3 regions of the Methylophaga sp. UBA678 genome follow, and region 3 is predicted to be linked to each of the others. Evidence: riboswitches for the same ligand, from Rfam matches in the RefSeq annotation. Region 3 holds a riboswitch; each other region holds the start of a gene.
What was found. A riboswitch is a leader RNA that binds a small molecule or an ion and turns the genes downstream of it on or off. The one in region 3 is predicted to bind cyclic di-GMP.

Region 1: linked by a shared signal. The riboswitch ahead of B3014_RS10490 (hypothetical protein) and the one ahead of B3014_RS07680 (hypothetical protein) in region 3 are both predicted to bind cyclic di-GMP.
Region 2: linked by a shared signal. The riboswitch ahead of B3014_RS10480 (hypothetical protein) and the one ahead of B3014_RS07680 (hypothetical protein) in region 3 are both predicted to bind cyclic di-GMP.

The regions. Positions count from the first base shown of each region.
Region 1 covers NZ_DBNG01000019.1:36,234-40,558, forward strand. The annotation lists gene B3014_RS10485 (lipopolysaccharide kinase InaA family protein) at 1-620, opposite strand, end outside; cyclic di-GMP riboswitch class I at 1,309-1,395, shown strand; gene B3014_RS10490 (hypothetical protein) at 1,413-2,051, shown strand; gene B3014_RS10495 (autotransporter outer membrane beta-barrel domain-containing protein) at 2,291-4,279, opposite strand.
Region 2 covers NZ_DBNG01000019.1:31,607-35,931, reverse strand. The annotation lists gene B3014_RS10485 (lipopolysaccharide kinase InaA family protein) at 1-1,397, shown strand, start outside; gene B3014_RS10480 (hypothetical protein) at 1,662-2,156, opposite strand; cyclic di-GMP riboswitch class I at 2,171-2,253, opposite strand; gene B3014_RS10475 (methyl-accepting chemotaxis protein) at 2,926-4,242, shown strand; gene B3014_RS10470 (TMEM165/GDT1 family protein) at 4,312-4,325, opposite strand, start outside.
Region 3 covers NZ_DBNG01000012.1:190,285-194,609, reverse strand. The annotation lists gene B3014_RS07690 (SIMPL domain-containing protein) at 1-705, shown strand, start outside; gene B3014_RS07685 (PA0069 family radical SAM protein) at 705-1,763, shown strand; gene B3014_RS07680 (hypothetical protein) at 1,857-2,375, opposite strand; cyclic di-GMP riboswitch class I at 2,402-2,484, opposite strand; cyclic di-GMP riboswitch class I at 2,854-2,943, shown strand; gene B3014_RS07675 (PEP-CTERM sorting domain-containing protein) at 2,969-3,721, shown strand; gene B3014_RS07670 (hypothetical protein) at 3,831-4,325, opposite strand, start outside.

The sequences.
Region 1 (4,325 bases), on a different contig from region 3:
CCTAATTCATCGAGGAGTCCAAATGAATAAAAGGGCTCAAAATCAGAAATATTAGGTCCGGCTATTGTGATACCTCTTGCTTTGAGTTCAGTGTAAGCGATTTTCCAGGCGGCAAAAAAGCCTGGCTTACTGTAGCCAGCCCATCTTCTACGATTGATCGTCGTACCGATCTCTATTGCTGATACATCTGAACCAAAATGCTCACAGACTTCTATAAGAAATTGTTGCCATGTGTCCTGTGCGTCCTTGGTCTCCATCTGATGCGCTTGATCAAATGGTTGAACGAGATGAAGAAGCACATCAAAATCTTCAGCGATGAGTTTTCTGAGTAATCTACCTGCATTACCAGTCACATCACCGTAACTGAGATCAATACGCACTGACTTGATATTAAGTTCGTGTAGATGATTGATGATGTAATCATCGACGCGAGCATCATCAGATGCAGCGACACCAACGCCAAGAAAGTTTTCAGGCACGACATGACCCGCTTGAGGGATGTGACCTTTGCGAAGCAAAAGACCGCCTTTTAAAGTGTGCTTAATTGTTTTTAATAAGAACCTTCCATCCACCATAGAAGGTATGTTTGCCGCTTCGCTTTTTCTCGGTAAGCCAGTCATTTTCGCTCAATCTTGTTATAAATGCGACAGGAATGTTACACCAGATGGATGAGTGATAACTATGATGAATGAGGATGACGTTAAGCTATGCTAAATGCTCAACTACACTAACTGATTGAATTCATAATAACTTAGACGAACAGGTTGATTTCGTTATGCAGGGTTAAGGTTGACTAAATAGTTGTGGCAGATTGGCAAATTTTTTATATTTTATTGTCAACAGCTTTAATTTTGGGTTGACTAAAAACACATATTACAGACTCACGCTACCAGTTGTGGAACGCATACTACCAACTGTTACCTTGCTATCTTATGCTGCATGACCTGGCTTCATGGGCTTAGCTAGCTTAACTAACAAGAAGCTAATTGATAAACAAGGTTTAAATATTAAAGCCGAGATAATACGGCAGCTTTTTATTTGCATTGCTCACACTTCGTTGCAGATTAGCAACTAAACAACATACGGTTTTCGAGCTTCAAACTTATCACTGTTATAATGCCCGACCATTGCCCCCCGATAGCTCAGCTGGATAGAGCATTGAATATTTATCTGTCTACAATGAGAAAAATAGGGCGGAGAATCCATTATTAGCTCTGATAATTAATATCAAAAATTTATTAATTAGTACCGAAGTACAATAGTTTTAATGAAGATCTAGTGTGAGAATGATTGAGTGATTAAATCATTCTCTTATTATGCCAAACTTGGCGTGAGCCTGGGACGGAAAACCACAGCTGTGCTTATAAGGACAGGTATCAGGGCTGGGTTGCATACCTTTAAGGAGTTCACCGATGAATAAGATGATCGCTACAATAATATTCTCATTTTTTTCTTTACCTACCTTTGCCGCTCCCGTAGATATTGATTTGAGTGGGGCTGCCTCTTCCACTCTAATTGATGCTGATGGGGCAAGTTTTTCACAAACTTTCACAGGTCAGACTGCATCTGGGGCAGGAATTTCAGGTTCCCCTACAGGGCCATTGTCACTCACACCAAGTGGAACAATGAGTGTTGCATTCTGGAGTCCAGGTTGCCCTGGTTGTGATTCTGGCAATTCACTGCTTACACCCTCAAGTTTTCAGGGCCCATTGTCGATATTGTTTGATTTTAATGCCGACAGTTTTTCATGGGTGATGGGAGGCTCTGTTGCAGGATCCAACGTTACTGTAGATCTATTTTCAAATAATGGTAGTTTAATCAACACAGTCCTAATCAGCATGCTGGAAGGGTATTACAAATACTCTATCTCCGGCTTGGGTGCTTTTGCAGGACTTACTTTTAGAGACAATAACGACCCAGCTGGAGTACGTTACATGGACATGTCTTATAATAGCGTGTCTGAAGTTCCAATCCCTGCCGCCGCTTTTATGTTTGCACCTGCACTACTAGGATTTATGGGCTTGCGTCGTAGAACCAAGCCAGCTGTTTAGCTCATTCCACAGCATTTAAAATTAAAGCCGTCACTCTTTGGCGGCTTTTTTTATTTGTATTGCTCACACTTCGTTGCAGATTCGGTGGGAATTAAAAGCAAACAATATTCAGTTTTCGTGCTTAAGGCTAATCGCCGTTATAATACCAGCCCGATGTCTTCGTAGCTCAGCTGGATAGCGCGTTGATATGAAAAAGCCCCAACATTTTGGGGCTTTTTTATTGAAAATATATGGTTAAGTTAAAACACATATTCCAGACTAACACTGCCGGCGGCATAATTTTCATCACGGTCACCGCCATACTCAATATCGGCCACCAAGCTAAGGTTGTTGTTATCCGCTACGCGTAATGTGGCACCGGCAAACCCGCCTGTGACACTTTCATCACCGGCAGTCGCAAACTTGAACTGACTACCGGCGATGCTGACTTTGGTATCGTCATCATCGGTATGACGTGAGTTCAGGCCTACTCGGAATTCAAATTCACTAGCCTCATCAAACTGATAAGCAGCCGCTAATTGTGCTCTTGCAGTTAATGCCTTGGCTTTGCGGTCATCTACACTCAGATTAGAATTGGTGGTGCCCGATTCACGGTAACCATCCAGCCAGGCCATGCTGTAATTCACACTGACAGAAGGGCGCAGCTCAAGACGGTCATTAACGCTAAAGGCTGAACCAAGAGTGATGCCGGGGCTGATAAACCAGCTATCAAAATCAGACTTGGCTGTTTCAAAACCATTCAGGTTATCGACAACAAGCCTGTCATTTTCATGGTCGCCGTAACCGGCAATCAGTGAGCCTGTGATATTAAGACCATGGGTTTTACGGTTGGCATAAACGCCGATGTAATAATTATCTGCTTCTGTTTCAAACGACGCGGTCTGGGTATCTGTCTTACTTCGCACAACACCACCCATCAAGCCTGAACGGTGACCACTTATATCCCACTCATAACCGAAGTTCACGCCGACATGGTGATGGTCATAAGCAATCGCGCCACCTTCGGCATCACGGTCAAACCTGCCACCAAAGACTTGCGCCCAAGCCACCGGTTTATGCTCTTCAAAATACATACCGGGAGATAACTCAAGCGACGCTAGCTGTACCTGTTTCAGTGGTGTGGTCTGCGCCATACGCTGCCCAATCACATTGTGGATGGATGAGGTCATGCCGGCTAACGCCACCCCGCGGGTGGATTCACCTGTCGGGTCGAGCGTGATCACTTGAGCGCGGGCAGTGTCACCCACCACCACGCCCGGCGTGAATAGATTGATATTCTCGGTATTCAAAATAGACAAATTGGCAGAGGCGCTGCCGCTGTAGATATTGACGGTGTCGTTATCGCTGCCATTTTGGCCTAAATCAATCCCGCCAATAATTTGTGAGCCAGATAGCAGGTTGACAGTGGTATTGCGATCCGAAGAAAGGTCGCCGGAAATAGCTAAGCTATCCGGGCCGGTGGCAGAAATCAGGCCGCTGTTGTTGATGGTCGCATTGTCTCCTGTAGACCTAATGCCATCAGCGTTTTCACCTGTTGTTGAAATACTGCCGCTATTGTTGATGGCGGCGTCAGTGCCATTTGAGTAAATGCCATCAGATTTTTCACCTGTTGTTGAAATACTGCCGCTATTGTTGATGGTCGCATTGTCGCCCGTAGACCTAATGCCATCAGCGTTTTCACCTGTTGTTGAAATACTGCCGCTATTGTTGATGGCGGCGTCAGTGCCATTTGAGTAAATGCCATCAGCGTTTTCACCTGTTGTTGAAATGCTACCGCTATTGTTGGTAGTGTTGTTGCCTTCTGACAAAATGCCGTATGAGCCAGCTCCGCTGGTGGAGATGTTGCCACTGTTGTTGATGGTGGCGTAATCGCCAGTTGACAAAATGCGAACTGCATTTTTACCGCTGCCAATGATGTTCCCGTTGTTGCTGATGGTGGCATTGTTGCCGCGTGAGTAAATGCCGTATGCATTATCGCCACTGGTTGTGATAGAGCCATTACTTTCGATATTGGCATTATCCCCGGGGGCATCAATAGCGGTGACGCCCGAAGTGCTCAATTCGCCACCTGTTTCAATAGTGCCGGTTTCATTGTCGTTGAGGGTTTGCTGGGTTGTGACCGTCTCACCATCCTGAATCGTAAAACTGGCTCCAAAACTTGTGGATGACAAGGCCAATAAGATAACAGCAGATAACGGGCGTAAAGCCATTGATGAGCAGGCCGACATGTTCAAAGTCCTTATAAAAAGCGCAGTATTGGGATATATACAAGGA
Region 2 (4,325 bases), on a different contig from region 3:
AGAAAGCATTTTGGGGACCTTTACTCTGCGCAAGAGAGGGGCTAATTGATGATGGTAGCGAACAATATCCTAAGCTTGAACGTATCACCCATTACGCCAGCGTGATTGGTCCATTAGAAAGCTTCCGTGCTCGTCCATCTTTCTATGCATTAAAACAAGTCATTGCCGCTATTTCCGGTGCTGAATACAAAGGCGCACTGGCAACGACAAAAAATATTGAAATACATGCCTTTAAAAAAGACGACTCCGTGGTGCACATCGCATGGACCATTAACGGTAAAGCTTGTGATCTGGCTAACCTTTATGATGAGTCAGACTTGCAAAAAGCTGAGTTTAAAAATCGTGATGGTCATGATTTAGGATCCTCAGCACATTTCGTTAACGAGTCACCGATGTTCCTCCTCTGGGAAGGCGTTGATGAAATGACACTTTCTGCAGACCACAATTTAACGACAACTTCTCTGTTCGCTCACACAGGTTATGGGCAATACTTCCCCATCAATGAAAATGGCTGGGTTGGTATGCTCTGCGCTCAGGATGACATGCATGCTGAGGCGATAGTTAAACAACTTCACCCCGATTTACTTCCCGCTTATACAAAAGAAAATACCTTCAGGAAAGCCCGAAATATCATTTGGAGAGTTCCCGGCGTTAATGACGAAGAAGTTGTAGCAAAGAAACCACTTAAGGTAGCAGTTCAAAAGCTTATCGTTGATCGTTTCAAACCAAGTAAAGCCCGTAGAAGTTGGAATGCAGCAGCTGAATTATCGCGTAGAAATATATCAACGGCACGAGCTATTGCTTACTTTGAAAAAAGTGGTGACAAAAGCATGTTGGAAAATGTGTTTATTTGTGAAAAAGTTGATCATGATTTCAATATTCGGGACATGTTCAATGCGCTTCGTGAAGGAGCAAACAGTTATCAGGGAGTAGCGGAGGAAACAATCTATCGTGCATTGTCAGAATTTCTTCAACAAATGCATGCTCGAGGTGTATTTTTCCGTGACTTAGCTGGCGGCAATATACTCGTTAAGAAAAGAAAGCCTGGCTTGACGTTCACATTAATTGATATCAATAGAGCACGCTTCTACAACCACCCAGTTAGCATGCCTAAACGTCTATCAGACTTAACGCGAATTACATACAAGCTGCATCCGGAAGGCAGGGACAGATTTGTGGAGATTTACCTGAGCGGTATGCGAAAAAGTAAAAACTTTACTTTCACCTATAAAGTCCCGTTTTATCTATATGACTTCAAAGTGAGTATGAAACGTAAGTTCGGGCGAAAAGCGATTAAACGCCTATTCAAAAAGATTAATGAGATTAATAACCCTGTCAAAGCTGTTGTCATCTTTATATTTGTAACAGCATTGACACTGAGCATCGGCTTCGAATAGGTGGAAATGATTGATAAAATCACTCTGTATAAGCTAAGTATCATGATAGGCGGTGCTATGAAAGAGACTTATAAGAGAGGGGCGCTCTATTCAGACAAGCCATTACGACAATAGTTAAACATTAGCACAGCAGCTAAGCCTGAAGCTCGTAGACTAAATGCTTTTTTTGTTGAGCAATAGCCACCAAAACGACTATCAAACACTAAATAAACAATAAAGCCACCATGTGATGGTGGCTTTATTATTCCAAATAATATTACCTCGTTAAACAGCGAGCTTTACTTTGCGACGTAAGCCCATGAAACCAAGTAGCGCAGGAGCAAATAGCAAGGCTGCTGGTGGCAATGGCACCGCCGACACCTCAAAAGAGGTAAAGCGATATTCACCCTTAAGAATAGTATTTATTGATTGCCCTCTGTCATCCCATGTGATGTAAGCCAAGTCGGAGGCCCCAATCCAACTTATGCCATTATTCAACCATTCTTGCGTACTAATCATGATATCACCTGTATCAAACAAGTCTGCTATGGTGAAAGACTCGTATGTTGAGCGCCAATTAAATACGGAAAACTCTCCGAAAGACAAGAGACCGTCATTATTCAGATCTTCACCTACAAAATTTCCAGAAAACTGAAACTCTCCACCATCATACTCTGGCCATCCAGCAACAAACTCAGCTTTAACGACAGTCGCAGCCCATGTGCTATGTGATAGCGTCAATAAAAGCAGACTGAATAGTATCCACACTATTTTTTTCATAAGAAATGTCCATGTTATGCAGCCCAGCCCTGATACCAATAATGTACAGCTGTCGGTTTTCCGTCCCTGACTCACATCAGGTTTGGCGTTAATGTATTGAATAAATTTAATAAATGAAGTTAGCTTCGGGTAACTCAAAACAGATGAATATTCATAAAAATCTGTTATTCACAGATTACTGAACTGGAATTAATAAAGATATCGTCCAAAAGTATGATTTTGTTCAAAGGGATTACTGAGCGTAGTAAGCCAGTCAAAGTTAGTGCTATCTTGACTGTTGCTACTATGTGGGCACTGTTACGCGTGCTCTAGGAGTGAATTAGATAAACAGAAACACTATTAAAATCGAATCCATCAAAGCATCGCAGATAGCGTCCTCAGACTCATCCAAAAAGTAGATGAAGATACAAGTTTATTAAGCAATGGGCTCATTGGCTCGGCATATCAATATTTGAGACTTTGCACATAACACAGAACTATCTCAGCAGCGCTACTCATACGGTATCAATAGCTGCTGAAATAACCTGCTCAAGCGCGCCGAATATGCTTCACCTCTATCTGTATCTTTTTCTACCATGAAGCATCTAGCATTTTTTCAATGTCACCCCATTATTTTGACTCATTCGCAAATTTTCCCTTTTTACTTATTTGATTCCTTAGAAAGGTGATGCAGCTCATATTTATCGAGTAACGAATTCATCTTTTCTTCATCACCGCCGACATATGATGTTTGCAACAACATTGCGAACAACACACAAGAGATATCATCATGTTTGGTAAGTCAAAACAATTAGCAGATCAAAACGCAGCATTGGAAAAACAGTTACAGCCATTGCTAGAAATGTTCACAGCTATGCAATCTTCATTGGCATTCATTGAATTTACTCCTGAGGGAGTAATAACCAAAGTGAACGATAATTTCTCACGCGTGACAGGTTATTCCTCAGCAGAGTTGATAGGACAGCACCATCAACTTCTATGTGATAAATCCGAAGTTGAATCTTCCAGATATAGAGACTTTTGGAAACATCTCAACAATGGTGAATCTTTTTCTGGAGAAGTATTACGCAAGCATAAAAATGGTCATGATATTTGGCTGGAAGCGAATTATTTCCCAATAAAAGACAGTGAGGATCGCGTCGTTAAAATTTTTAAGATAGCGAATGATGTCACCGCGCGTGTAGAGCATGCTCGTAGTAATGATAGTTTGCTGTCCGCAATCGATCGGTCAATGGCTATCATTGAGTTTGACATGAAAGGCCGCATCACCCATGCGAATCAGAATTTTCTTAATCTTATGGGATATACACTTGATGAAGTGAAAGGACAACACCATAAGATTTTTTGCGAATCAGACTATGTCAAAAGCGCCGAATACACGAAATTCTGGGAAAGCTTAAATGAGGGTCGTTTTGTTGCTGATAACTTTAAACGGATAACCAAATACCAATCAGAGGTGTGGCTTGAAGCGACCTACAACTCCATCTTTGACAGTAATGGCAAGCCGTACCGTGTCATAAAGTTTGCAACTGACATTACGGAAAAAGTTCGGCGTTCTGAGCAAGAAAAAGCTGCAGCTAACACGGCTTATACGGTTTCGCAGGAAACAGAGAAACTGTCATCCACAGGTGAAGAAATTATTTTCAAAACCATAGATAAGCTTGAGCAACTGAAACAACAGTTCAGTCACTCCTCAACAGAATTGGAGCAATTAGGTGTTGAAACAGCTCAAATATCATTTATCGTCAAAACGATCAGTGATATCACTGAACAAACAAATTTACTTGCTCTGAATGCCGCCATTGAAGCAGCCAGAGCTGGTGACAGTGGACGTGGATTTGCTGTTGTTGCAGATGAAGTTCGTTCACTGGCTACAAGAACATCTCAGTCGACAGCTGAAATCGCAACAATGATTAATAAAATTCAATCCAAGAGTGATTCAGTGATTAAAAGCATGTCAGGTAGTATGTCCGGCGTAGAGTCTGGTGTAGAGCTAGCTAACAATGCTGGGAATACGATAAGTCAGATTAGAAGTGGTGCTCAGAGAGTGGTTGAAGTGGTAGAAAACTTCTCAAATCTTCGCTAATTACAGCTCAATGATCAGAGCCACATTCATTAATGTGGCTCTCTATTTCGCTGATACGATCTCAGGCTTTTACCACGGCATGA
Region 3 (4,325 bases):
AAAACCAGTAGTCTGATTCTTGGTGTCGCTTTATTTCTCGGTCTTAGTACCCTGGGTTGGTTTCTATCTAATGCTGCAATCGAATATAAAGAATACGAACGAACAGTTACAGTAAAAGGGCTAGCTGAACAAGAGTTCACTGCAGATATCGTCATCTGGCCAATCCAGTTCACTCTGGCAAGTAATAATTTACAAGGCTTATACAATGATGTTGATAGCAATACCAACACCATTATTTCGTTTCTGACCCAACAAGGTATAAAACGTGATGATGTCACCATCAGCGCGCCAGCCATCACCGACAAATCTGCACAGCAATATGGTGGCAATCAACGTGCTGAATTTCGATATACGGCTGTACAGACCGTCACTGTATATTCAGAGGCCATTGACACCGTCAGAGAAGTGATGGGGCAACTCTCTGAACTTGGCAAGCAAGGCATTGTGTTAACTGGCAATAATTACGCGGCTCAACCAGAGTATTTATTTACACGTCTTAATTCAATTAAGCCTCAGATGATTGAAGAAGCGACACGTAAAGCCCGTGAAGTGGCAGAAAAATTCGCTCAAGACTCAGACAGCACCTTGGGTAAAATTCGTAAGGCGCGCCAAGGCCAATTCAGCATCAGTTCACGCGACAACAATAATCCACAAATAAAAAAGGTACGCGTTGTTTCTACCATAGAGTATTACTTATCTGATTAATGTCAGAACACAATAAACGACACAAGGGCCGTGGCTCAGTAAATAACATCGATGGTCGTTTTAATGAGTTTCAACGCACTGAGGTTGATGATGGCTGGTTTCATAGTGAAGTCAGTCCTCTTTCGACAGAGGTAAGTGAAGAAACACCTCGTAAAATTATCAGTCGAAACCAATCACCTGATCTACCATTTCAGCAAACGATTAACCCTTACCGTGGCTGTGAGCATGGCTGCATTTATTGTTACGCCAGACCTACCCACGCTTATCTGGGATTGTCTCCAGGCCTGGATTTTGAAACAAAACTCACGGTAAAACCCAACGCTGCTGACTTACTTCGGCATGAGTTAATGGCAAAGAATTACCAGTGCTCAATACTATCTCTTGGCGCTAACACTGATCCTTATCAGCCAATAGAACGTGATCATAAAATCACACGACAGATACTCAAGGTGATGCTCGAATTTAGCCATCCAGTTAATATTGTCACAAAGTCATCTATGATAGAACGTGATATCGACATACTTAAACAACTTGCAGAAAAACAACTGGTACATGTGCAATTGTCTATCACGACCTTGGATAAAACACTTGCCAGAAAACTTGAGCCAAGAGCCAGCAGTGCACAAAGACGCCTGCAATCGATTAGCACACTAAAAAATAGTGGTATCCCTGTTTCTGTTTTAATTGCCCCTGTCATTCCCGTTCTTACAGATACAGAGTTAGAAGCGATTATTGATGCTTCTGCAAAAGCAGGCGCTAGAAATATTGAATATATTTTTGTGAGATTACCAAGAGAAGTCAGCCCCCTCTTCAATGATTGGTTACACAGTCATTACCCAGATAAGGCTGAACATGTCATGAATCGCATAAAAGATTCCAGGAATGGCAAAACCAATGACCCACGGTTTGGTTTTAGACTTGAAGGTCAGGGGTTCTATGCGGATATGATCAAAAAACGATTCAACGTAGCGGTCAAAAAATACCCCATAAACCAATCTTCATTGGTTCTACGAACCGACTTATTTCACAAACCATCAAAGCAAATGGATTTGTTTTAGAAAAGAGCATCTTTATTAGACATAAAAAAGGGGAACCGAAGTTCCCCTTTCAATCTAACTAACAATTGTTAACTTGATTTTTGATTTCAAGTTTTATGCTGCTACTGCAGTTTTTCTACGCATGCCCAATAATCCTAATAAGGCTGGTGCGAATAAAAATAATGCAGCTGGTACAGGTACTGCAGATACTGATACATCATATTTCAAAATACTAGATGTAGCGTCGATAATATCAACAGCGTAGTACACACCAGCAGTTAAAAATGCTGTAAAGCTAAAGTCGCCAGTGATGTTGAAGTACTGTGTACTACCAGTGTAACCACCTGATGGACCTGTGATTTCACTGAATACAAGTACTGCACTATCAAGAGCAGTAAATGGGTTAAATGACCATTCAACCTTTACTGCAGTATCAGTGTCTGAGGTTAAATCGAAGCCTGAAGACCAACTGCTTGATTCACCTACAGTACCACCTGCTAAAACTGTACTGTTGTTGTTTACATCAACGCTTTGAGAAGCACCTGATGAACCAATTCCAGTCAAATTTAACGTAGCGGCATTAACACCAACCGAAAACAAAAGAGCTACAGCAAATAGCATCGCTTTTTTCATAATAAATTCCTATTTAATCTATGAAGCAATGCAACCCGGCCATCTCCAATTACATTAGAGATCCGTGGCTTTCCGACCCCGCCTCACGACGAGTTTGGCTTTATAAAAAACACATCACAAATAACTAATGATGTGACCATCTGAACTATTTCAGATGACTCGATGGTACAAATCACTGAATTTCAGAACCACACCAGTTAGTTAAATCTGGGATGTAACGCACAGCATTTGCTTGATCGCGTGATAATGATCACAAAAAAACTGTGAACTGGTTGTGAATTATTGCAAGAATTAACAATGAGACTTTCTATACACCGGGAATATGGAGTTGCACTATCAGCTTCATTGCGTTATCGCTAGATAGCAGCGAACGCATGTCACTTTACAAAAGTTAACTTTTGTAAAGAAAATACAAAACACGTTATTTTCTATCGCGTCTGGTTGGGTTAGAATTTCCTTGCTGGTAAAACCCAGCGCTCAATTTCAAAGCCAACCTTGGTGTGAGCCAAGCACGGAAAGCTACAGGTCTCAATTCTACTGATAAAAATGAGATGGCTGAGTTGCATTTTCACTTTGCGAATAAGGAAAATGGCATGAAAAAAACGTTACAAAACCTTCTCTTGGGTGGCTTCATTCTTGGAGCAATATCCACAACAGCTATGGCTGCACCTCAGCCCGTTGATTTGTCTTCATGGAAGGCAAATGGTAACGGTAACTGGGTATTACAGTCGGGTAATAATGCTGTTCAACAAGGAATCAACGGTACTCCAACCGTCTTTCACAACAATAAAAATAGCCAGGGCACGGCATTATCAGGTCAGATAACAGTAAAGACGACTGCTGACGATGATTATATCGGGTTTGTCTTGGGTTATAACAATAACGATCTAACCAACTCATCTGCTGATTATTTACTCATCGACTGGAAACAAGGAGATCAAACCTATTACGGTGCTGGTCAAAAAGGCCTGGCCATCTCACAGGTCAGCGGCGTATTAGGTGATAACTCTGGTGCATGGGCTCATGATCCAAGCAAAAATGTGACCGAATTAGCCCGTGCAACTAACTTGGGCGATACAGGTTGGCTGGATAATACAACATATGACTTTGATATTACCTTTACATCCTCTTTAGTTGAAGTTTTTGTCAATGGTATAAAAGAGTTAAGTATTACTGGTGCATTCAGTAATGGTTCTTTTGGTTTTTATAACTACAGCCAACAGAGTGTGCTTTATGCTGGAATTGAAGAAGTTGATGTACCATCTGCAGTTCCCGTACCTGGTGCATTATTGATGTTTGCTCCTGCTCTATTAGGATTTATCGGCTTGCGCCGTAAGGCAAAATAAAGTTCAGCAATAAAAAAAGCCGTGGTCTTTTTTGTACCACGGCTTTTTCACAATACTCAATATCTTGTCAGATAATTGAAGTGTCTCAGAAAAGTTTAAATTTCCCTAGCTAGAGCACGTTTTTTCTACGTAGACCAAGGAACCCTAACAGAGCTGGGGCTAAAAGAAAAAATGCTGCAGGAACAGGGACTTCAGAAACTGATTGCAATGATACGTCATATTTAAAGACGTTTCGATTACCATTCAGCAAATTAACAGAGGCAACTGTGCCTGCGTAAATCAAACCTGTAAACCTGAAATCACCTGAAATATCAAACAACTGAACTGGATCAACCCCATTATCAAAAGAAATGGTGGCTTCTGTCAGCGCAGCTACAGGATTAAATGACCACTCAATAATGGTAGAGGTATCTTCTGTTGTAGTCACATCGTAAGTTGAACTCCACGGCTCGTCACCGTTAGTGACGGTACCACTACCTAACACCGTGCTTCCTGTATCTACTGAGGTGGTCTGAGTGGCATTAGTTGACCCTGTTGGATTGATGGTGAGTGTGGCAGCATTAGCTGACACTGTGGCAAATAAAGCAATTGCAAATAGCATCGC